3 regions of the Halomonas sp. 3D7M genome follow, and region 2 is predicted to be linked to each of the others. Evidence: predicted binding sites of a transcription regulator. Region 2 holds the regulator's gene; each other region holds the start of a gene.
What was found. Region 2 encodes PhoB, which activates phosphate uptake and scavenging genes when phosphate is short. Its sites were predicted from a motif close to TGTCATANNNNTGTCANA; they were not measured.
Positions count from the first base shown of each region.

Region 1 (7,441 bases), on a different contig from region 2:
AATCGCACAACGCCTGTCGATGAACAGCGGGTGAGCGAAGCAACGTATGCTTTGGATAAGCGTCGGGAATCAACCCGAATTCATCAGCCTGCTGTCAGCTCACGTCTAGCAGCAATAACGGCTCAAGATAGCCAACGCCAATCACCTTATGTTGCCCGCGCAGCAGCACAGCGCAGAGCGCTTGCGTTACCGCTGTTTCCCACCACCACCATTGGTTCTTTTCCGCAAACAGGTGAGATACGCGCTGCTCGTCGGGCATTTAAAGCCGGTGAACTGGGCCAAACGGATTATGAAGCCCGCATGCGAGAAGAAATTGCCTTCGTCGTAGAGCGCCAGCAAGCACTAGGTCTTGATGTGCCTGTCCATGGTGAGGCTGAACGTAATGACATGGTGGAGTACTTTGGTGAGCAGTTAGAAGGCTTTGCCTTTACGCGCTTTGGCTGGGTACAAAGTTATGGCTCTCGTTGTGTGAAACCGCCGATTATTTTTGGTGATGTCACCCGCCCAGAGCCAATGACAGTGAAGTGGAGCGAATATGCCCAATCGCTCACGGATAAGCCCATGAAAGGCATGCTGACAGGGCCTGTGACGATTTTGCAGTGGTCGTTTGTGCGTGATGATCAACCCCGCGCAACCACCTGCCGCCAGATCGCCCTGGCGCTGCGTGACGAAGTATTAGATTTGGAAAAAGCCGGTATTCGGATCATTCAAATTGATGAGCCCGCGCTACGTGAAGGCTTACCGCTGCGTCAGCACGAGTGGCAGTCCTATTTAGATTGGGCGGTAGAAAGCTTCCAGCTAAGCGCTGCTGGCGTTAAGGATAGCACCCAAATTCATACCCATATGTGCTATTCGGAGTTCAACGACATCATTGGTGCCATCGCTGCACTAGACGCGGATGTGATTACTATTGAAACGTCGCGTTCCGATATGGAGTTGCTGGACGCTTTCCAGGATTTTGCATACCCGAACGAAATTGGGCCAGGGGTTTATGATATCCACACGCCCAATATTCCGGATGTTGCGTGGATGGTGGCGCTGATGGAAAAAGCGCTGGAGAAAATCCCTGCCGAGCGGCTGTGGGTGAACCCAGACTGTGGTCTAAAAACCCGTGGTTGGGCAGAAGTAGAGCCTGCATTGGCGAATATGGTGGAAGCGGCCAATCAACTACGTCAGCGTTATGCGTAATTAACGGATCACCCGCTAGACAAGTAAGTAAGGGTGATAAAAGTTAATTCTGAGCATAGGTAGTTCTAAATATAGGTAGTTCTGAACACAGCTATTTGTCATTTAAGCCCCGCTGCAACAGGCAGCGGGGCTTACTGTTTCTCTAGCGGTGATAGCTAGCTTTTAGAGGCGTAGGCATAGAGCAGTGTTTCCTGGGCGCTGATCGGGTCGCCATTGCCAGGGCTCTGCAGTTGATAGCTGCCGTCGCTTTGTAGTAGCCAGCTTTGGCAGTTATCGACCAGATAGGTTTCCAAATCTTTACGTACTCGGGTGGCCAGCTTTTTATCCAATAGCGGGAAACAGGTTTCTACGCGATGGAACATATTGCGTGACATAAAATCAGCGCTTGAACACCACGTTTCTGGCTTGCCGTCATTGTGGAAGTGGAAAACACGGGTATGTTCTAAAAAGCGCCCAATAATCGACCGCACGCGGATATTCTCTGAAACACCCTCGATACCGGGTTTCAAACAGCACATGCCGCGAATGATTAGGTCGCACTCTACGCCTGCTTGCGAGGCGCGATAAAGCGCTTTGATAAGCTTGGGCTCTGTTAACGAATTACACTTAATAATGATATGCCCACGCTTACCTTTAAGCGCCACCTGAGCTTCACGGTCAATCATTTCGACTAAGCGCTCGTGAAGCGTAAAGGGGGCGTGGAGCAGGGTATCGATCTTGCGCGCGCGGCCCATGCCAGAAAGCTGCTGGAACACTTTATGCACGTCCGCGCATAGCGCTGTATTGGCAGTCAGCAAGCTGTAATCGGTATATAGTTTGGCGGTTTTAGAGTGGTAGTTGCCGGTACCTAAATGTGCGTAGTGGCGCAGCTCGCCCTTCTCACGTCGCACGATATGCAGCATTTTGGCGTGGGTTTTATAGGCCATGATGCCGTAAATCACGATGGCACCGGCTTCTTGCAGGCGTGATGCTAACTGAAGATTGTCGGCCTCATCGAAACGCGCCCGCAGCTCGATAACAACGGTAACTTCTTTGCCTTGGCTAGCGGCATCGACCAGAGCACTCACTATCGTTGAGTCTGCGCCTGTACGGTACAGCGTCTGCTTGATTGCCAGTACGTCCGGATCACGTGCAGCCTCGCGCAGTAAATCTTCGATAGGTGAAAAGGACTGGAACGGGTGGTGAAGCAGAATATCGCTTTTGGCAATAGCGCTAAACAGGCTGCCACCTTTTAATGCTTTTGGCACGCTAGGTGAGTAAGGGCGGTAGAGTAGCTCTGGTCGGTCGACATCGCCGAGAACCGCCATCATGCGGGTCAAATTTACCGGCCCTTGAACACGGTATAAATCGCTGCTTTCTAGCTCAAACTGGCGCAGCAAGAAACTGATCAAGTCATCTGGACAATTATCAGCGACTTCAAGGCGAACACCGCTGCCATAGCGACGGGCTAATAGCTCGCCACGTAGCGCTGAGGCCAAGTCTGAGACCTCTTCTGGGTCGACGGTCATATCGGCATTGCGGGTCAGCCGGAACTGATAACAACCGCGCACACGCATGCCGGGGAAGAGTTCCTCTGCATGTGCGTGAATCATCGACGATAAGAAAATATACTCGGAGAAGCCTTCTGCACATAGCGCTTTAGGCAGCGCCATCAAACGAGGCAGTGAGCGGGGTGCTGGCAGTATTGCCATACCGCCAGCCCGGCCAAAGGCGTCCTTTCCCTCTAGCTCAACAATGAAGTTGAGGCTTTTATTAACCAAACGCGGGAACGGGTGGGAAGGATCTAAGCCAATGGGGCTGATGACCGGCATGATCTCGTTATCAAAAAAATCTTTCACCCAGGCTTTTTGCTCGTCGGTCCACTGATCGCGACGACGAAAGCGTAATCCCTGAGCTTCCAGCGCGGGCAGCAGTGTTTCGTTCAATATTTGATATTGGCGGGCAATTTGCTGATGCGCGATATCCGAAATTTCTGCCAACACAGCCTTGGGTAAGCGGCCATCAGCGGCGGTGGTATCGTCGCCTAGTGCCATTTGGTGTTTAAGCCCGGCGACTCTTATCTCAAAAAACTCATCCATGTTGGATGAAAAGATCAGCAGAAACATCAGCCGGTTAAGTAGCGGATGCGCATCGTCCAGGGCTTGTTCAAGCACCCGGATATTGAATTGCAGATGAGAAAGCTCGCGATTGAAGTAGAGCTGCGGATCGTCAAGATCCGCCTCCAAATGAGACTCTTTCGCGTGAACTCCGGTGGGGGTACGATTGATGCGCAATGGCAAAGCTTCTCCCTCGCCACTTACTGTCTCGTTTGCAGCGTTCGTTGACTCGCTAGAAAATACTGGCGTGGAATCTGCTGATTGATCGTCCATGGTTGCCCCCCCGGTGGTGGTTCATACTCATCATAGCGTGATAATTGCTGTTGATAGGAGTATGCCGGGAAAAGATGACAAACTAGTGTCACTGGTTTGTCATCTTTACGGACTGATCTACTAAACTAACGCTGCAATAAGCGTGCTGCTTCTAACGCAAAATAGGTTAAAATTCCATCAGCTCCTGCGCGCTTGAAGCACATCAGTGACTCAAGAATCACCGGTTCGGCCTCAAGCCAGCCGTTATCGAAAGCAGCGCGATGCATGGCGTATTCACCGCTGACTTGGTAGGCAAATGTCGGTACTTGGAGTTCGCTTTTTACACGGCGTACGATATCCAAGTAAGGCATACCGGGTTTCACCATCACCATATCGGCGCCTTCGGCGATATCCATAGCCACTTCATGCAGCGCTTCATCGCTATTGGCAGGATCCATCTGATAGGTGCGTTTATCTGCTTTGCCAAGGTTAGTGGCAGACCCGACTGCATCACGGAAGGGGCCGTAATACTTAGAGGCATACTTAGCGCTATACGCCATAATACGCACATTATGCAGGTGTTCTTGCTCTAACACTTGGCGGATGGCGCCGATGCGGCCATCCATCATATCGGAGGGGGCTACGACATCGGCGCCTGCTTCGGCGTGAGAGAGCGCTTGTTTGAGCAGCGTATCCACTGTGCGGTCATTTTGCACATAGCCGTGCTCATCAAGAATGCCGTCCTGCCCGTGGCTAGTATAGGGGTCAAGGGCGACATCGGTAATAATGCCAAGCTCTGGTAGTGCTTCTTTTAGCGCCCGCACACTACGCTGGACAAGACCATTCGAGTTGTAAGCCTCTTCTGCTAACTCGCTTTTTTGCTCAGCGCCGACAACGGGGAAGAGAGCTAAGGCAGGAATACCCAGCGCGTAGGCCTCACGTGCCTGCTCTATCAGCAGGTCGATGGAAAGACGCTCAACACCGGGCATTGAGGCAATTGCTTCGCGTTGATTTTCGCCTTCCAGTACAAAAACCGGCAAAATCAAATCACTGGGTGTTAGCGTCGACTCCTGCATTAAGCGACGGGAGAAATCGTCGCGACGCATACGGCGAAGTCGGGTAGCAGGGAAGTGACGGGGAGCAGAGGTGTTCAACGGCTTTCTCCAAACAATCGCATAGTCAATCGAATAGTAGGTGCCTTAAAAGGCCTAACGTGAGTATATCAGTCCTGCACTGCAGCGAAAGCAGGCTTGTGGTAGCTGGCTTGTAGTGGCTTTATAGACTGACTAAAGTGAGCCACTCAGCGACGCTAAGTGGCGACGATTTAACAGCGATAATAAGCGCTACGATAAGGAGATAAGCATGACCAAACAGGTAGCAATCGTATTAGCAGGCTGCGGCGTTTTTGATGGTTCTGAAATCTATGAAACAACGCTAACGCTGCTGCGCCTTGATCAGTTGGGGATTGGCTATCGCTGCTTTGCGCCAGATGTCGCTCAGCATCATGTGATTAACCACTTAACCCAAGAGCCTGTTGAGGGTGAGCAGCGCAATGTGTTGCAGGAGTCTGCGCGCCTTGCCCGGGGTGATATTAGCCCGATTACTGAGCTAGATGCTGACGACTTTGATGCGGTCATTGTTCCTGGTGGCTTTGGTGTCGCTAAAAACCTGTCTGATTTTGCCGACAAGGGCGACAGTATGCAGGTACTTGAGAGCGTAAAAGAGGCGCTGGTAGGCTTTAAGGAAGAGGCAAAACCCATTGGCCTGATGTGTATTTCTCCTGTTTTGGTCCCGCGCCTACTTGGCGAAGGGGTGGCCGTGACCATTGGTCATGATCCGAGTGTTTCTGGCGCCATTAGTGCGATGGGTGGCCTGCACCGCAGCTGTGGCGTAGAAGACATTGTGGTGGATCATGAGCACCGGGTGGTAACGACGCCTGCTTATATGCTGGCGACCCGTATCAGTGAGGCCGCAACAGGTATCTTTAAGTTGGTAGACCGCATTGATGAAATGATGGGCTAATATTTTCTAGGTAATCGGCTATGCGTATGAGGGGCAAAAAGCCTCTCGTATGAAGAGTAAAAAGCCTCTGTCATGCTCCCATGGCAGAGGCTTTTTTTGAGCGGTGTATCGCCTTTAATAGTGCTTTTAGGTCTCTTGTTCCTCAGCGTCATCCGCCTTTGCCTTACGGCGTACCAACCGGCCAAACAGTAGGCCCACCTCATAAAGTAGATACATCGGTATCGCTAACAGGCTTTGAGAAATAATGTCGGGAGGGGTAAGCAGCATGCCCACCACAAAGCAGCCTAAAATAATGTAGGGGCGCTTTTTAGAAAGGCTTTCGACCGTGGTCGCACCAGACAGGATCAACAGAAATGTTGCGATGGGGATTTCAAACGCAACACCAAAGGCGAAAAACAGCTTCAGTACAAAGTTCAGATACTGATTAATATCGGTCATTACCGCCACGTTTTCCGGCCCGGTCTGGGTGAAAAACTCAAAGAGCAGCGGAAAAACCACGTAATAAGCGAAGGCCGCCCCAGCGTAAAATAGCGCTATGCTGGAGACCAGAATGGGTATCGCCAGCGCTTTTTCGTTATCGTAAAGCCCAGGTGCTACAAACGCCCATGCTTGGTGCAGTACGAAGGGGATAGCGATAAAGACGGCGACTACCAGGGTTAGTTTGAAGGGCGCCAAGAAGGGCGAGGCTACCTCGGTGGCGATCATCTGTGAGCCTTCTGGCAACAGTGCCATTAATGGCTCAGCCACAAAGCTGTAGATGTCATTAGCAAAGGCATAAAGGCCAAGAAATATGACTAATACAACCACGACCGCTTTCATAAGCCGCGAGCGTAGTTCGATCAGGTGCTCAATAAGAGGCGCTTGGCCTTGGTCTTTACGTGGCTCCTGGGAATCGCCAGACATGCTCATTGGTGATTACTATCCTTTGTAAGATCTGCCTTTGTAAGATCCGCCTTTGTAAGATCCGCTTTTTTAATATCGGCATTTTCCACATCCGCTTGCTTAGCATTATTGCTAGGCTCACTCTTGCCGCTAGGATTCACCGCGCGCAGTTCATCGGTAGCACGTTGATGAGACGTTGAGGAAGAGGCTGCTGGCGTGTCTTCGCGTACTGTTTGCAGGGCATCATCTAGCCGAGCACTCGCGTTGGCAACCCGCTGCTCGGTCTCGTTTTGGGTCGCTTGTGCCGAAGTGCTGGAAGAAGAGGGGGCGTCGGCAATGCTCTCAACATCCTGCTTGGCTTTTTTGAGACTGTCATCGAGCTTTTTCTGCTGCTCGTTGAGCTTTTGACGCAGCTCCTCTGCTTCCAACTGAGCGCTGATTTCGCGCTGCATACCGGATACCGTACGCTTGATTTTGCCAATCCACATGCCTGCAGTGCGAGCGGCTCTAGGCAGGCGCTCTGGGCCAAGCACCAGAAGCCCGACGATACCAATCAGCATCAGTTCAAGAAAGCCGATATCCAGCATGGGTTATTTGCGCTCTTCGTTACGTTCTGTGGGGCGTTCTTCGGCGGCACGCTTCTCTTCTGCTTGAACATCATAGGTGTTACCAGCCTCTTCGTGGCTTACCTTCGCCTGAGGTTGGTCAGCATCCTTTTTGTCGCCGTCTTTCTCTTCTTCGTTAATGGCCTTCTTAAAGCCTTTGACTGCACCGCCTAAGTCGGTGCCCACATTACGCAGTTTCTTAGTGCCGAAAATTAGGATGATAATGCCCAGAACAATCAGCAACTGCCAAATACTGATACCACCTAACATATGCATTTCCTCATCAGTGCAGGTTAACGTTGTGTGCGGGACGCTTTTTCGTCATGACCAGAAATACCAAACCGCCGTGCTAGCTCATCTAAAACGCGCTGATGATCCAGTTCAAGGTGCGACAGC
Region 1 covers NZ_JABUZF010000168.1:52,022-59,462, forward strand. Annotated here, with positions in the region: partial or broken gene metE (5-methyltetrahydropteroyltriglutamate--homocysteine S-methyltransferase) at 1-1,188, shown strand, start outside; gene ppk1 (polyphosphate kinase 1) at 1,344-3,557, opposite strand; gene hemB (porphobilinogen synthase) at 3,683-4,690, opposite strand; gene elbB (isoprenoid biosynthesis glyoxalase ElbB) at 4,899-5,558, shown strand; gene tatC (twin-arginine translocase subunit TatC) at 5,685-6,467, opposite strand; gene INT22_RS22095 (pentapeptide repeat-containing protein) at 6,464-6,601, opposite strand; partial or broken gene tatB (Sec-independent protein translocase protein TatB) at 6,638-7,027, opposite strand; gene tatA (Sec-independent protein translocase subunit TatA) at 7,031-7,315, opposite strand; gene INT22_RS08585 (phosphoribosyl-ATP diphosphatase) at 7,339-7,441, opposite strand, start outside.
Region 1: ppk1 (polyphosphate kinase 1) is a predicted target of PhoB. The motif match lies at 3,644-3,661, and genes of this name have one in related genera.

Region 2 (7,441 bases):
ACGTGAACCCCTGGATGACCGCGGACTCGCTAAAACCGCCGTCGATGCCTTGGGTCGTGAGCTAGTCAAACTCGGTTATATTCTGCCACGCATGGTGATACTGTTTATCATTAGCTGGATACCTGGCCTGAACCTGATAGCGCCTATTTTGTGGATCCTTTTTTCCGCGTGGATCATGGCAATCACTTATTTAGATTATCCTATGGATAACAATAAGGTTACGTTTCGCGATATGCGTACACGATTATCGCAACGGTGGTGGCCAAGCCTCACCTACGGCGGGTTGATCATGTTAGTGACCTGGATTCCTCTCGCCAACCTGTTCTTAATTCCCGGCGCGGTGGCAGGTGCCGTCTTAATGTGGGACGACCACTACCGCGGCACGCGCGACATTACGCCTCATCGCTGATGGCTTAATCGCTATAACGCTGACACAACCTATTTGTTACCTTAAGGTTGTTTGGCTTCACTATTATTCTCAAGATTAAGCATAAGCCTTGTTAAGAAGATAAGGCCCCTACAAGGAATACGACCATGCTGACCCGCGCACTCTGGTTGACGGCTCTCCTCACTGGCTCAATCTCTTTCGCGTCGGCTCACGACGTTCAAACCGACCAGTTAAGGATCGCTCATCCTTTTGCCACGCCAACTCCCCCCGGTGTGGCAAATGGTGCCGCTTATCTGGATATTACGGCTCATACAGAGTCCGTCACACTGGTCAGCGCGCAGACACCTGTGAGCGAAAGTGTTGAGCTACATGATATGCAGATGGAAGGCGATATGATGAAAATGCGCCACGTCAGTGCTATCGAAATCGCTAAAGATGAAACGCTAACAATGCGCCCAGGTGGCGGCTATCACTTAATGCTAATGGGATTACATCAGCCATTGGCAGAAGGTGACCGGTTTCCCATCACGCTCGAATTTGCCCAGCAAGACGCTATTGAAATAGAAGTTTGGGTTCAAAGCGCCCAAGAAGGAAGCACCGCCGCTGACCGCCATCACCAGCATTAACAGGATCAATCGATCACCGTCTTAACCACAAAAACCCCGCCGAAGCGGGGTTTTTGCTATAAAACTTATTTGTCACACACGTTTAACCATCGCCCTCTTTACCAGCGTGTACTGCTACCTTCTTCACGGTTGAGTTCTTCAGCGCGATAACCTGCTCGCTCTTTAGAGTCATCATCAGCGTCACTGGCACGGCTTGAAGGAGCATATATCAGAGTATTCTCATTATCATTGATCAAATCTTTAGCTGAATAGGTTGCAGGGCCCGATGTGTTACGAGATTGAGGTTGAATAATTTCTTGGTTCTCAGCACGTCCTTGATTCAGCTCAATGGAAGAGTGTGCAAACGCTAATGGACTTGCGATAAGCCCCAACGATAAGCCTACAACCACAGTGCTTTTAACAAATGATTTCAACAACATAAATAAAAACTCCTTGCTATATGGAGCAACCGACAATGCAATGATACAAGGTACCTTCTTTTGCCAATCGCAAAACGTGTCATCTGAATAATTGCATTTTTAACACCAAGAAACAGTGGGCAACGTAACAATGATTATACTATACACAAAAAATTAGACCCCACCGAAGTGGGGTCTTGAGCACTCTTAGTATCGCGATACGTAACACTAGCTTCCTATCCGTTTGAGGGGCTCCAGCCTTGGAATTAACCCTAACTAGCGTGTTGACCGTCGAAAGATTCAATCCTTGAATCTAGGAGCATCCATGCAATTTGACATCCATGCCTCTGAATAGCTCATCCGTAAGCGTAAGAGTTATAGTACCTTTTGAAAAGATAAGTAACCAAAGTTAATGTTACATTCCGCTATTTTCTTCAGGCAACTCATCTGTGCTGTCATAGCCAGACTCTGAATCGTCCTGGCTAGTTGAACTAGGTTCCATGTCGCTGGCGTTATCGCCTTCGTCATGAGTCAGCTCTTGGCTATCATAATCACTTGAATCTGTTGTACTTTCGGATTGAGTCTCAACAGGCTGCTCGTCAGGGGAAATATTGTTCGCGGGGTCTGCTGGCTCTTGAGCGAATGCTGCAGGGCTAGCCACTAAACCGAACGCTACACTTAAAATACCAGCTTTCTTGAGTAGTTCCTTGGACATCATGTTCCGTCTCCTAGATCGCTGTTCAGGTACTGCTTAAATAGTAAGAAAGACGGCCTTTCGGCTTACCAAATCCTATGGTTTTCTCTCTTACCAAGTACCAAGACACTTGCAGACGATGTGCCAAAAAATCAAAAATTATATAAAAAATCAAACAAAACAAACACTTAGTCAATAAAAAATAATAGAAAGGGCGCTTAAAGCGTTTGCAGATCAAGCAGGGAAAGTGGTTAGAAATGGCACATGAGTATTATGTGACCATACTTGTATGACAAGCATGACACACCTATACATCACTTGTACTTAAACAGAATTGCGCGAGGCGGACTCGCTTTTGACAACACGTGAAGACGGAAAAACACAGCGAAAGAGGGCTCCTTCGCCAGGGCGAGATTCAATTTGTAACAATGCGTCATGTCTTAGCAACACATGCTTTACAATCGCTAGACCAAGCCCGGTACCACCCGTTGCGGTACTACGCCCTTTATCAACGCGATAGAAACGCTCGGTTAAGCGTGGAATATGCACAGGGTCAATTCCCTCACCATCGTCGTCAACTTCAATACAAGCACTGCCATTGGGCATGGTTTTCCAGCGAAGTGTTATCTGACTACCCTCTGGCGTATACCGCACAGCGTTAAACACTAGGTTTGAAATAGCGCTATGCAGTTCCTGCTCGCTGCCGATCAGACGGGCATCGCTCTCAAGCGCGACTTGAACACTGTGCTGTTGATTAGAGAGCGCTAGCGCATCGCGGCGAATGGCGTCGAGCATTGGCCCTAACGCCAACGCATGATGATCCTCGCCACCTTGATCAATTTCTAACCGAGAGAGCAGTAGCAGATCATTGACTAAGTTTTGCATACGCTTCGTCTGCTCTTCCATCTGAGCAATACCTCGGCCCAAACGTGGTGGAAGTTGCTCTTTTAAGTCGCTGTAGGTTTCTAAATAACCCATCAATACCGTTAGCGGTGTGCGTAGTTCATGGGAAACATTGGCGACAAAGTCACGACGCATCTGCTCTAAACGATGCAAGCGGGTAATATCTCGCGCCATTACCAAGCGCTCATCATCACCATAGAGAGTAATTTGATATTGAAGGATATGCCGTTCATCGATGGGCGACGTTAAGGTCAGCGGCTCACCGTATTTACGTGCATTAAAGTAGCTGATAAATCGCGGGTCACGAAGCAGGTTGGTAATGTGCTGGCCACGGTCGTGGGCTGTTTGCAAGCCCAGCATTTCTGTCGCGGCACTGTTCCACCACTCCAGGTCGCCATGTCGATCTAGCATAACGACACTGTCACGCATCGCTTCGGATGATTCCTGAATACGTGCAAGGGTGGCACGTAAGCGATTCTGAGTAATCCGTTGGCTCTTTTGGTAGCGATACAAGCGATCAAAAAGCTCGCCCCACATGCCGCTCGCAGCAGGGGGTTCATCATGAGGATGAAGCGTTAACCACTTAAAGAGCGCTCGCAATTGGCGCAGTTGATACACCAGACAAACGGCAAGCCCCGCAGCAACTCCAAGACCTGGCATACCCAGCAACCACCCCAGACAAGCGCCCAAAGCGGCCAGCCACGCAATTCGCCATAGTTCTCGGCTCCACAGGCGCACCGTTACACCCGCGCGGAAAAACGGTACCCAGTGCCTCTCACCGTTTGAATGAGACTCTGGTGAGCTTCTCCTAAGGCCTTACGTAGACGTCGGATGTGAACATCTACCGTCCGCTCTTCAACGTATACGTTACCGCCCCACACTTGATCGAGCAGTTGGCTACGTGTATAGGCGCGCTCTTGGTGCGTCATGAAAAACTGCAGCAGACGGTACTCCGTCGGCCCCATTTCTAACGCCTTACCGTAAGCACTCACACGGTGGCTCACTGGGTCTAATAGCAAGCCATTAATTTCAATAGGATCTTCGACACCTCGGGGGGTAGTACGTCGCAATACTGCTTTTAAGCGCGCCACCAGTTCGCGGGGAGAGAAAGGCTTGGTGATATAGTCATCCGCCCCAGCCTCAAGCCCTTGAATCTTGTTATCTTCTTCGCCTTTAGCGGTCAGCATAATGATAGGCACCTCGGCGGTGGCTTCTTCACGCTTTAAGCGCCTTGCAAGCTCAATACCACTGGTGCCCGGCATCATCCAATCCAGCAAAAGCAGATCTGGCTGGTGGTCAACCATCATCGCGTGGGCATCCTGGGCGTTATCCGCTTCAAGAACGCGATAGTCAGCCATTTCCAGCGCCACTGCGATCATCTCGCGAATAGGCGCCTCATCATCGACAATCAAAACGGTCTTGGCGGTCATTCCAGGGCCTCACGGTGTTCAATGAAAACTAATTAAAAAAATAGTTTAAAAAACAGTTCAAAGACATGTCAGTGACGATAACACCATGACTCGATGACAATTTTATGACATAGAGGATATTTAGCCAGTTATTGGCCACCAACTTAGTGCAATACCTGCAAAAATTAACAAGCCAGACCAATGATTATTAAGAAATGCTTGGAAGCAGCGGTCGCGCTCACGGCCAGCGATTAAGCGTTGTTGGTGGACAAACGTAGCGGCCATAGCGGCTAGCCCAAGCCAGAAAAAGCCACCTAAACCAACACGCCATCCTACCCAGGCAAGTAGTCCAAGTGCCGCCACTTGCAGTACACCAATGATCAGACGATCAGCGCTACCAAACAGCACCGCGGTAGATTTGATGCCAATTTTCAGGTCATCGTCGCGATCGACCATGGCGTATTGGGTATCGTAGGCAACGGTCCACAGCACGTTCGCGCTAAACAATAGCCATGCTTCAAACGGCACATGACCCAATACCGCACCGAATGCCATGGGGATCGCCCAAGAGAACGCAGCCCCCAACACTACCTGAGGTAAATGGGTGTAGCGCTTCATAAACGGGTAAATGAACGCTAATACAACACCCCCTATCGACAACAGCACCGTAAACCAATTGGTCAATAGCACTAAAATGAAAGCAGTGGCTACCAGCGCGATAAACAGCAGCTGCGCCTCGGTTTCACTGATACGACCAGTGGCTAGCGGACGATGTTTAGTGCGCTTTACATGGCCATCGAAATGACGATCAGCGTAATCATTAACCACGCAGCCCGCGGCGCGCATCACATAAACGCCAGCAATAAAGATCAGCAGAACATTCCGCCCAGGCACACCCTCTGCTGCTATCCACAATGCCCATAAGGTGGGCCACATCAATAGCCAAGTACCAATCGGGCGATCCAATCGCGTTAAATGTAAAAAATCAGCCACCCGAGCCCATCCCGTTGGCCTCAACAGAGAACGGTCCATGCTTACCTCTCAAAAAGAAAACGCTGGCGATAGCCTAGCGCGAAGACAGGGCAAGATCATCTGCCATGGTCGATAAAAAGTATTCCTGCACTAACAGCGATAGCCCACTGTGCTGAAACACTGAGCGCCGCCCCCATACGCTGTCTAAAAGCGACGCAGAGTGTTCCGCGACAAAGCGTGGCTGATGGCGAGTGGCGTAGAGTGGCCCACGCACCAGGTCAGGTTGTTGAAACAACCAGCTGCCTAATGAACGCTCGCCAAGCCCTTCTAACCCCTTACCTTGTAATTGACTAAGTGGCGCTACCGAGCGTGCTACTACCCAGGGCTTATCGCCGACACACAACGCTACTTCCCTCAGCCATGCATAGCGGCGCGGTTCAATTCCCAGCGCTAGCGCTTCGTCCCGCAGAGGTAAGCCAATCGTTTGACGTAACAATTGCACCCGAAATGCGTTTGTGCCGCCTGCGACGGTTAACCGCGTCGTTAAGGAGTCCGTCGATGCCACCCACTGCCACCACGAAGCGCTCATTGCAGGACGAGCCGCAGCAACAGGGAGCCAGTGAGGAAATAGTCGATGAGGAAATAGGCAAGCTTGCCGAACAGTAGGGGCGATCACCAAAGTCTCCAAGGCGGTCAATACACAGAAAGCTAGTGTAACATGGTGACCTCACAGGCTTTTGTTCCGCCGACTTTTGGTGACTGCATGCCCTCACACGAGATATCGCGATATTCCCATTCGGCACTGATTATTATTGGCACCGGCATGGCGGGGATTGGCCTTGCGCGCGCCCTACGCCGACAAGGCGATACACGTGCCATTACCCTTATCAGTGCCGATAGTGGCGATGATTACAGTAAACCGCTGCTTTCTACTGGCTTTGCGAAACGCTTAACGCCAGACCAACTCGCCCAACGTGACGCCAGCGGCGTCGCAGAAGAGCTGAACGCTGAGTTAATTACCCACACCCAGGTCGCACACCTGCATGTGGATAACCAATGCGTAGAACTCAGTAATGGCCAACAGCTCCACTATAACGATCTGGTGCTAGCCACTGGTGCGGCGCCCCATACGCCGTTCAGCGTGCCTGAAAGTGTCGCCAAACGATGCTTCACCATCAACGACTTAGACGAATATCGCCGCTTTTATGCCGCATTAGGCGCAGCGCCTACTAAACGTGTCGCGGTTGTCGGTGCTGGGCTGGTGGGCTGCGAGTTCGCCAATGATCTCCATGCTGGCGGCCACCAAGTCACCCTCATTGCGCCAGAAAGTACCCCGCTGCAACGTCTGCTCCCAGAACCACTCGGCCAAGCGCTGGCGGATGCTTTCCAAGAGGCAGGCATCCAACTTGCCTTAGGGCATAACCTAACAACACTGGCACTTAACGTAGATGACGTCCTATCACTTCGTCTTGATAATGGCGACCTTTATGCTGCCGACATCGTGTTACTCGCCACGGGTTTAGCTCCGCGCACTCAACTTGCCGAAGCAGCCGGGCTGACGGTTAGCCATCGCGGTATTGTGGTTGACCGCCAGCTACGCACCTCTCGACCAAACATATTTGCGTTGGGCGATGTGGCTTGCGTTGAGGGAGTTAACGCTATGTACGTGCAGCCCCTGCAGGCGAGCGTAAAAGCGCTGGCGTCAACACTCGCCGGAAAACCAACCAGCGTCAGCTTTGGGGCGTGGCCCGTCATTGTGAAAACGCCCTTACTACCCGTGGTTGCCTACCCACCGGTAACCACACCAGCACGGTGGAGAATTGAGGGAGAAAGCGGTGAAATGACAGCGATTGCTGAAAATAAAGACGGTCGTTTGATTGGATTTGCGTTGACAGGCAGCTGCGTGAGAAGGAAAGTGGAGCTTTCCAGAGTAGCACCTGCGCTGCTAGGCTGATTTTCGCCGCCTTAGCGACTAGGCTAAAAAAGTTAACCAGCTGGGCAGTGCTTCTAACAACACAGATGAACTTACGCTTGATTTCCACATAGGGAGA
Region 2 covers NZ_JABUZF010000063.1:1,211-8,651, reverse strand. Annotated here, with positions in the region: gene cysZ (sulfate transporter CysZ) at 1-409, shown strand, start outside; gene INT22_RS02060 (copper chaperone PCu(A)C) at 535-1,014, shown strand; gene INT22_RS02055 (hypothetical protein) at 1,113-1,433, opposite strand; gene INT22_RS02050 (hypothetical protein) at 1,828-2,130, opposite strand; gene phoR (phosphate regulon sensor histidine kinase PhoR) at 2,431-3,747, opposite strand; gene phoB (phosphate regulon transcriptional regulator PhoB) at 3,750-4,439, opposite strand; gene ubiA (4-hydroxybenzoate octaprenyltransferase) at 4,560-5,450, opposite strand; gene INT22_RS02030 (chorismate--pyruvate lyase family protein) at 5,485-6,066, opposite strand; gene INT22_RS02025 (NAD(P)/FAD-dependent oxidoreductase) at 6,154-7,344, shown strand.

Region 3 (7,441 bases), on a different contig from region 2:
CGATTTTCATTTTCCTGGCAGCCACGCCGCCCCCGGCAGTATGAGCTTAATACCTCGCACTGCTGCGCCGCCGATTTGGCAGCATCCGCGCTTAGTTCATTTGCGCGATGCGCCCAGTGGTATGTTAGGTCCTGGGTCTTAAACCGCATATCGGCTAACCTAGAAACTAAATGGACAACGATATGCCCAAGGGCAGGAGCAAGCGATGAGTCAATATTTCCAGATTCACCCCGAAAACCCGCAGAAACGCTTGATTGATCAAGCGATAGATATTATCCGCAAAGGTGGTGTGGTCGCGTATCCGACGGATTCGGGCTATGCACTGGGTTGCCACTTGGGTGAAAAAAAAGCCATTGAGAAGATCAAATGGCTGCGCTCGTTAGACGATAAGCACAATTTCACGCTGATGTGTTCGGATCTTTCCGAGATTGGCACTTACGCGAAAGTGGATAACGCAGTGTTTCGGCTGCTGAAGGCTCATACCCCTGGCCCATACACCTTTATTTTGGATGCCACCACAGAGGTTCCGCGCCTGTTGCTGCACCCGAAGCGCCGCTCCATTGGCGTGCGTGTGCCTGATCACCACATTACCCACGCGCTGCTTGATGCGTTGGGTGAGCCGTTGATGAGCGTCACCTTGATTCCGGTAGGAGATACCCTGCCAATGAGCGATCCTGAGGAGATTCGCGACCGCTTCGGGTCACACCTTGATGCCATTATCGATGGCGGTGCTTGCCACCTTGACCCCACCAGTGTGATTGACCTACGCGAGCTGCCGCCCAAAATTGTGCGGGAAGGGCGCGGCGATATTACGCCGTTTACGAGTTAACACCATTCTCTAGTTGATATTGGCAACCTCCTGGTGACAAGTCACGAGGGGGTTGCTGTCGTCCCGCCTGTCTCTCCATCACCTAAAATCCACAAAATCGTTAAACAAGGCATGCGCAACTTATTCATTTAGCGCGCTATCTTTCTTATTTGAATGATCAATAAAAATAAATTATGATGATTATGCTTATTATTGATAATTAATAATGATGGGTGGTGTGGGATTCCCCTCTTAACCTGATAACCATCACTGACAGGAGATTGCTTAATGACGATATCTCGATACCGCAACGCTGCCACTGCAACCGCATTTGCAAGCTTGGCGCTACTTCCTTTATCAGGGAACGCAGTAGCCGACGACGCTAGCGCTTGTGATCAAGTTGAGTACGCCATGGGGCTTCGTTACCAACAGCAATCCGCAGAAATAACTGCTTTACAGCGCCAAGGCTTTGAGCTGGCGACCTATCGCTTGGAAAAACAAATTGAGGCGCATGGTGAGGGTGCCGATTTGGCCATCATTACCGATGTGGATGAGACGCTCATCGATAATAGCGCTTTGCTAGTGCGCGATATGCAGGCCTGCCACGACTTCACTACTTGGGATACTTGGTTGCATTGGGAGCGCGAGGGCGAGCCACGTTTGATCCCAGGCGCGAAAGACTTTCTCGAATTTGCCGATGAGCAAGGTGTGTCGATCTACTATGTGTCGGATCGCTACCAGGAAAATAAAGCGGATACGCTGGCCACTATGGAAGCATTAGAGCTTCCCCAGGTATCTGACGAGCGCGTCATGCTACTTGGCCCACCCAAGACCGAGCGTCGCGCTATCGTCGAAGACAGTCATACGTTGGTGATGCAGTTGGGCGATACGCTGCATGACTTCTCGGGTGATTTTGTCGACGCAAGTCTTGAAGAGCAGCGCGACCTGGTTAACGACCACGCTGAGCGCTTTGGTCAAGACTGGATTGTTTTCCCCAATGCCAGTTACGGAAGCTGGAGCGACGCGGAGCTTAACGCGTGGGAAGCACCGTTTGAAAGCGAATAAAATGTAACCACTTCCATCGTGCCGTTACTATAGAGGAGACGCCCTGGTTAATAGCCAGGGCGTTTTCCTTATTAGCCCCGCAAGTTGTCCCTGTGCCGCTAGTCACTAACATGTCATTCACCTGTCATTGGTTGTCACTAAATTATCGTGGTGGCCGTGAACAATAGCGATATGCCATAACAAATCGAACCTTGTCGGTGTGAGCACGTTTCATTAAGACAGCCGTGACGGCTCCACCCCCATTAGATATTCCTGCCACTAGACTTTTCGTAACTTGCCTTGCCCTGGGTCACGGTGGAAATTGTGCCTGTGGAGGCGGCTGAGACGCCAACGGGCGTCAACCTGTATTCAATAAGGAAACCAACCAATGAACCGTCATAAGCTTTTTATGGCATCCTTACTGACGTCCTCCCTGCTGGTGGGCTGCGGTGATAACGCTAACGCTGATGATACCAATGCCTCCGTGTTCGACAGCTTCCCCGCCGCTGGTGTGTTTCTTCCCCACAGCGTATTACGGGATGATCTAATAGATGGCAAATCTCAGCAGGCTTTTGAGATCCGTAATGGCGGTTTTGGGTCGGCAATGACCGCTCATCCCACGGATTCAACGCGCTTCTATGCATTGACTGACCGCGGCCCCAATGCCAATTTTGTTGGTGACTATGGCAAGGGGAAAATATTTCCGACACCGGACTATACGCCCCGTATCGGCCTGTTTGAGCTTCAAACGAACGGTGTGATCGAACAGGTTACTACCATTCTACTCAAGCGCCCCGACGGAACCGAGATCAGTGGTCTGCCTAACAGCTTGGCACTCGGTGGAACAGGTGAAACCCCTTACCATGCCAATGGCCAGCCGATCTTAGTAGACGATAGCCAGCCCTATAATGAAGTTACTAATCCGATCCGCTTGGATGATTATGGTCTGGATGGCGAAGGGCTGGTGGCGCTATCGGACGGCACCTTCTGGGTTAGTGATGAGTACGGTCCGCACATGGTCCACTTCGATGCCGAAGGTCGTGAAATCGGTCGAATCAACCCCTTTGCCGACGATGACCGGGTCGAGATGAACCTGCCAGCAGAGTTTGCCAATCGGCGTGCCAACCGAGGTATGGAAGGGCTGGCTATCACGCCGGATGAGAAAACGCTGGTAGGTATTATGCAGTCCACACTGTACAACCCGGGCAGTACGGTGAAAGACCTGGATATCACCCGCATCGTCACGGTGAACCTGGACTCGGGCGAGACTGGACAGTACCTCTACCGCCAAGAGCAAAATCAGAATTCCAACTCAGAGCTTGTTGCCCTGAGCGCCACTGAGTTTTTGGTGCTTGAACGAGATGGCCGCTTTCTGAGCGGTGGCCCCGACGGTGATGAGGCTGCGGCGCCCGATGCTCAGAAGCAGGTTTATCGCATTGACCTTGCCTCGGGCACCAATCTTGAAGCGGTCTCAGCCAACGGCGACCTGAAACAGGATGCCGAGCTGGGTCTAACCTTGGCAGGCAAAACCTTGGAAGAAGTGGTTCTAGAGCAGGGGTGGGGCGCTCTGGCCAGCGCTGGAATTGAGCCAGTGAGCAAGTCTCTGGTGGTGGATATGGTGGCGGAAGTCAACTATCCCCACGATAAAATGGAAGGTCTATGGGTGATTGATGACCAACGCCTGGGGGTACTGAACGACGATGATTTCGCCACCTGGTCCACCGATGGTCAACTCGAGCAGAAGATGCTGGACGCCAACACTGTGGATGGCGGCCGCTTGTTTATTATCGAGGCCGACCTGAGCACCGATTGATCAACGTAGCGGCCTAGCAATCACATAATCTTCCTAAATGAATTACTGCGCGCCCTGGGTTTGGCTATTTTGGTTAGCTGTCCTGGGGCGTGTTTGTGTCTTCGTCTCCCCCGTGGCTATCTTTTTCTTTTTGATCTGCTGCTTTCTTACGCGGGTCTTCGCTGTCTTCATCCAGCCAGGTGCCACAGCGCAGGCAGTAACGAGCGCGCTTTTCATGGCGGTCATGGCCACAGCCGGGGCAGGCTTCTTCTGAATAACGGTCTTCGCGAATAGAGCGGATTACCTGGGCGGAAAATACCCCGGTAGGCACGGCAATAATCGAATAGCCCAACAGCATCAGAATCATCGTGATCGCTTTGCCTATCGACGTGGCGGGGACAATATCGCCGTAGCCCACCGTGGTCATACTCACGATCGCCCAATACATCGACATAGGAATGCTGGTAAAACCGGCTTCTGGTGACTCGATGGTGTACATCAGCGCAGCAAACAGTATGACGACCATCATGATGCTGCTAAAAAACAGCAGGATTTGACGAAGGCTGCGTTTAAGCGCATCGAGCAGTAAACGCCCCTCGCCGATAAACTCCATCAATCTCAAAATCCGGAAAATGCGTAGCACCCGCAGCACCCGAACAATGACGAGTCCGTGGGCACCAGGCATCAGCAGGACTAACCAGGCTGGGATAATCGCGATCACATCGACAATACCGTAGAAGCTTTTGAGGTAAATCGTTGGTCGCTCTAAACAGTAAATCCGCACCGCCAGTTCAATGCTGAAAAGTAGCGTAAATAGCCACTCTGCATAGTAAAAAATGTGCCCGTAGCGTTCGGAATAACTATCTACGCTGTCCAGCAAGATGACCGCCACGCTGATTAGAATGGCGATAATCAGCGCAATATCAAACCCTTTGGCTCCCGGCGTATCGGACTCGAAAATAATATGAAAAAGCCGTGTGCGCAGTCCTTCTGCACCGGGAGTTAATTGAAAACTCATCGCGACATCCTGAAGTGGGCTGAATGTTTCTAGCGTAGCGTGGTTTGATAGGCGAAGCGATGCGCCAGGGTTAACGCAGCAGCGCCATAAGCGGGCGTTGGGTGGCCATTATCAGTCAGTGCTGTGGTCAGCGTCTGAGCGTTACGGCGGGTACCTTCATCCAACTGCGGATGGGTCGCCAGTGTGGCTAATGCCTGCTGTGCGATAGTTAAGTGTTCCGCAAGACCACTGTCGTGGTAGGCGTCCAGCGCCACTGTGGCTCTGTGTAGCCACTCAGCCGGTGCGTCAGCGTCAGGTAGTGCCCACTGCTGCACGCCTAGCGCATTGCCGCGAGCGGCTTTGCTGGTATCAGAAGGGCGCAGCGGTACGCTTTCCGCGAGCGTTAATGCTAGCGCCCAAAGCGCCTCTGGTTCACCCGCTTTGAGTTCCAGCTCGACCTCGCAAATAGCCGCTTGAGCACCACCGCTGACAATCTCTCCTTCGTCCAACACTAGCTCGATATGGCTGCCCTGCCAGTCGATTTGCCAGCTGCGCCGGGTAAAGTCGGTGCGCAGCGCAGGTTGTAGCGCGGAAATGACGGTGCCTAGTGAACCTTTGAACGGCGGAAGGGCAGCCAAGCCATGCTGGTCAAGCTGTGGGCTAGGAACTTGCCACTCCCACTCTTGTCGGGTAGAAAGGCCGCCACCACCATGGCCGGCGGTTTTCACCGTTTGCAGCACGCGATCATCAACTTGGCGTAAGCGCACGGCAATCCGTGCATTCGCCATATCTCCCGCAGGGGTATCGAAATAGGTGTTCGACAGATGTTGACGTTGGGGTGTTTCGGCTAGTGCTGCGTGGCACAGCAGCGTGTTTAGTTGAGCTGGCGCAAGGGCGAGTTTAAGCTCTATTTCGGTAGGCGCTGAAACAGAATCAGCAGTAGATGTTGAATTTTTCATGACATTAGCCACCTTTGTATTGTGACGTTTCAATTAATTTTTCATGACATTGTGAACTTTTCATGACGGCGGCGAGCGCACTCTTTATACTGGCGCCGCCATTTCCAGGCTCCCCGAAAACAGGCTAAAGGCTATATGGTTACCTCCAACCCTTTTTCCGCGATGTTTGGCCGCTCGCCATTCCAGCCGCTGCTGGCCCACATCGTCAAGGCCAATGAATGTGCCGACCAACTGTTGCCGTTCTTCGAAGCATCGCTTGCCGGTGATTGGGATACCGCAGCTGTACTGCGTGAAAACGTTACCCGCTTAGAGCATGACGCCGACACGTTGAAAACAGAGCTTCGGCTTAACCTGCCCAATACGATGTTCCTTCCCGTCTCGCGGTCCGACTTGCTCGACCTTATCAGCGTGCAGGATAAAATCGCCAACAAGGTGCGCGACATTACCGGCATTATGCTGGGGCGTAAAATGCGTGTGCCCAATGAGCTGGCCGATCCCATGCGCGATTATATGCGTACCAGCGTGGCGTGTGTGTCCCAGGCTCGCCAAGCGCTTGAAGAGCTGAAAGAGCTGCTTGAGTCCGGTTTTGGACGCAATGTTTCCGATGTTATCCAGAATATGATCCGTGAGCTGCACACACTTGAGCACCAAGCCGACAGCCAGCAGATCGCGATACGTCGCCAACTGTTTGAGCTTGAAAGCCAACTTCCGCCTGTTGATGTGATTTTCCTTTACAAAATCATTGAGTGGGTCGGTGAAGTTTCTGATCGCGCTGAACGCGTGGGCAGCCGCCTACAGATTTTGACCGCACGCTAAGGGGTACCCATGCAGATTATTGCCCAGCACGGTGAAATTTTTATCATCCTGGCCTGTTTGTTTGGCTTTTTTATGGCTTGGGGCGTTGGCGCGAATGATGTTGCCAATGCGATGGGGACCTCGGTGGGGTCGAAAGCGATCACCATCAAACAAGCAATTTTGATTGCGGTAGTCTTTGAATTTTTAGGCGCATGGCTGGCGGGTGGTGAGGTGACCAACACCATTCGTAAAGGCATTATTGACCCAGAATTGCTCCAGGAAGATCCACAGTTACTAGTGTACGGTATGTTATCAGCGCTGCTAGCAGCGGGTACTTGGTTACTGGCAGCATCGATGAAAGGTTGGCCGGTTTCCACGACGCATTCCATTGTAGGCGCCATTGTGGGCTTTGCCGTAGCGGGATTGGGTGCCTCTACGGTTGATTGGGGCGCTGTTGGCACCATTGCAGCAAGCTGGGTCGTTTCTCCTCTTTTAGCGGGTACTATCGGCTTCGTGCTGTTCAAATCAGTGCACCACCTGATTTTTGAAAATGATAATCCCTTTATGGCTGCCAAACGCTATGTGCCGGGCTACGTATTTTTGGTTGGTTTTATTGTGGCGATGGTCACGCTAACCAAAGGTCTGTCTCACGTTGGGCTAGACCTGACCTTTAGTCAAAGCCTGCTGCTGTCTATCTTGTTAGGACTTGTGATCATGGGTGTAGGCCTGTTGATGCAGCGTCGTATCAAGTTTGAGAAAAATGCCAACGATCACTTTGGATACGCCAATGTTGAGCGGGTCTTCGGCGTATTAATGATCTTTACTGCGTGCGCCATGGCGTTTGCTCACGGCTCTAACGACGTTGCGAACGCGGTTGGCCCGCTAGCGGCGGTCATTAGCGTGGTACAAACTGGCGGCCAAATTGAAGGCTCTGCGTTGGTGCCCTGGTGGGTATTGGTACTGGGCGGTGCTGGCATCGTGGTGGGCTTAGTAACTTACGGCCACAAAGTCATTGCCACCGTGGGAACCGGTATTACTGAACTCAC
Region 3 covers NZ_JABUZF010000264.1:81,585-89,025, forward strand. Annotated here, with positions in the region: partial or broken gene INT22_RS21380 (PHP domain-containing protein) at 1-142, shown strand, start outside; gene INT22_RS17430 (L-threonylcarbamoyladenylate synthase) at 206-829, shown strand; gene INT22_RS17435 (5'-nucleotidase, lipoprotein e(P4) family) at 1,097-1,873, shown strand; gene INT22_RS17440 (esterase-like activity of phytase family protein) at 2,241-3,665, shown strand; gene INT22_RS17445 (ion transporter) at 3,739-4,662, opposite strand; gene INT22_RS17450 (CYTH domain-containing protein) at 4,692-5,600, opposite strand; gene INT22_RS17455 (TIGR00153 family protein) at 5,736-6,416, shown strand; gene INT22_RS17460 (inorganic phosphate transporter) at 6,426-7,441, shown strand, end outside.
Region 3: INT22_RS17440 (esterase-like activity of phytase family protein) is a predicted target of PhoB. The motif match lies at 1,985-2,002, and genes of this name have one in related genera.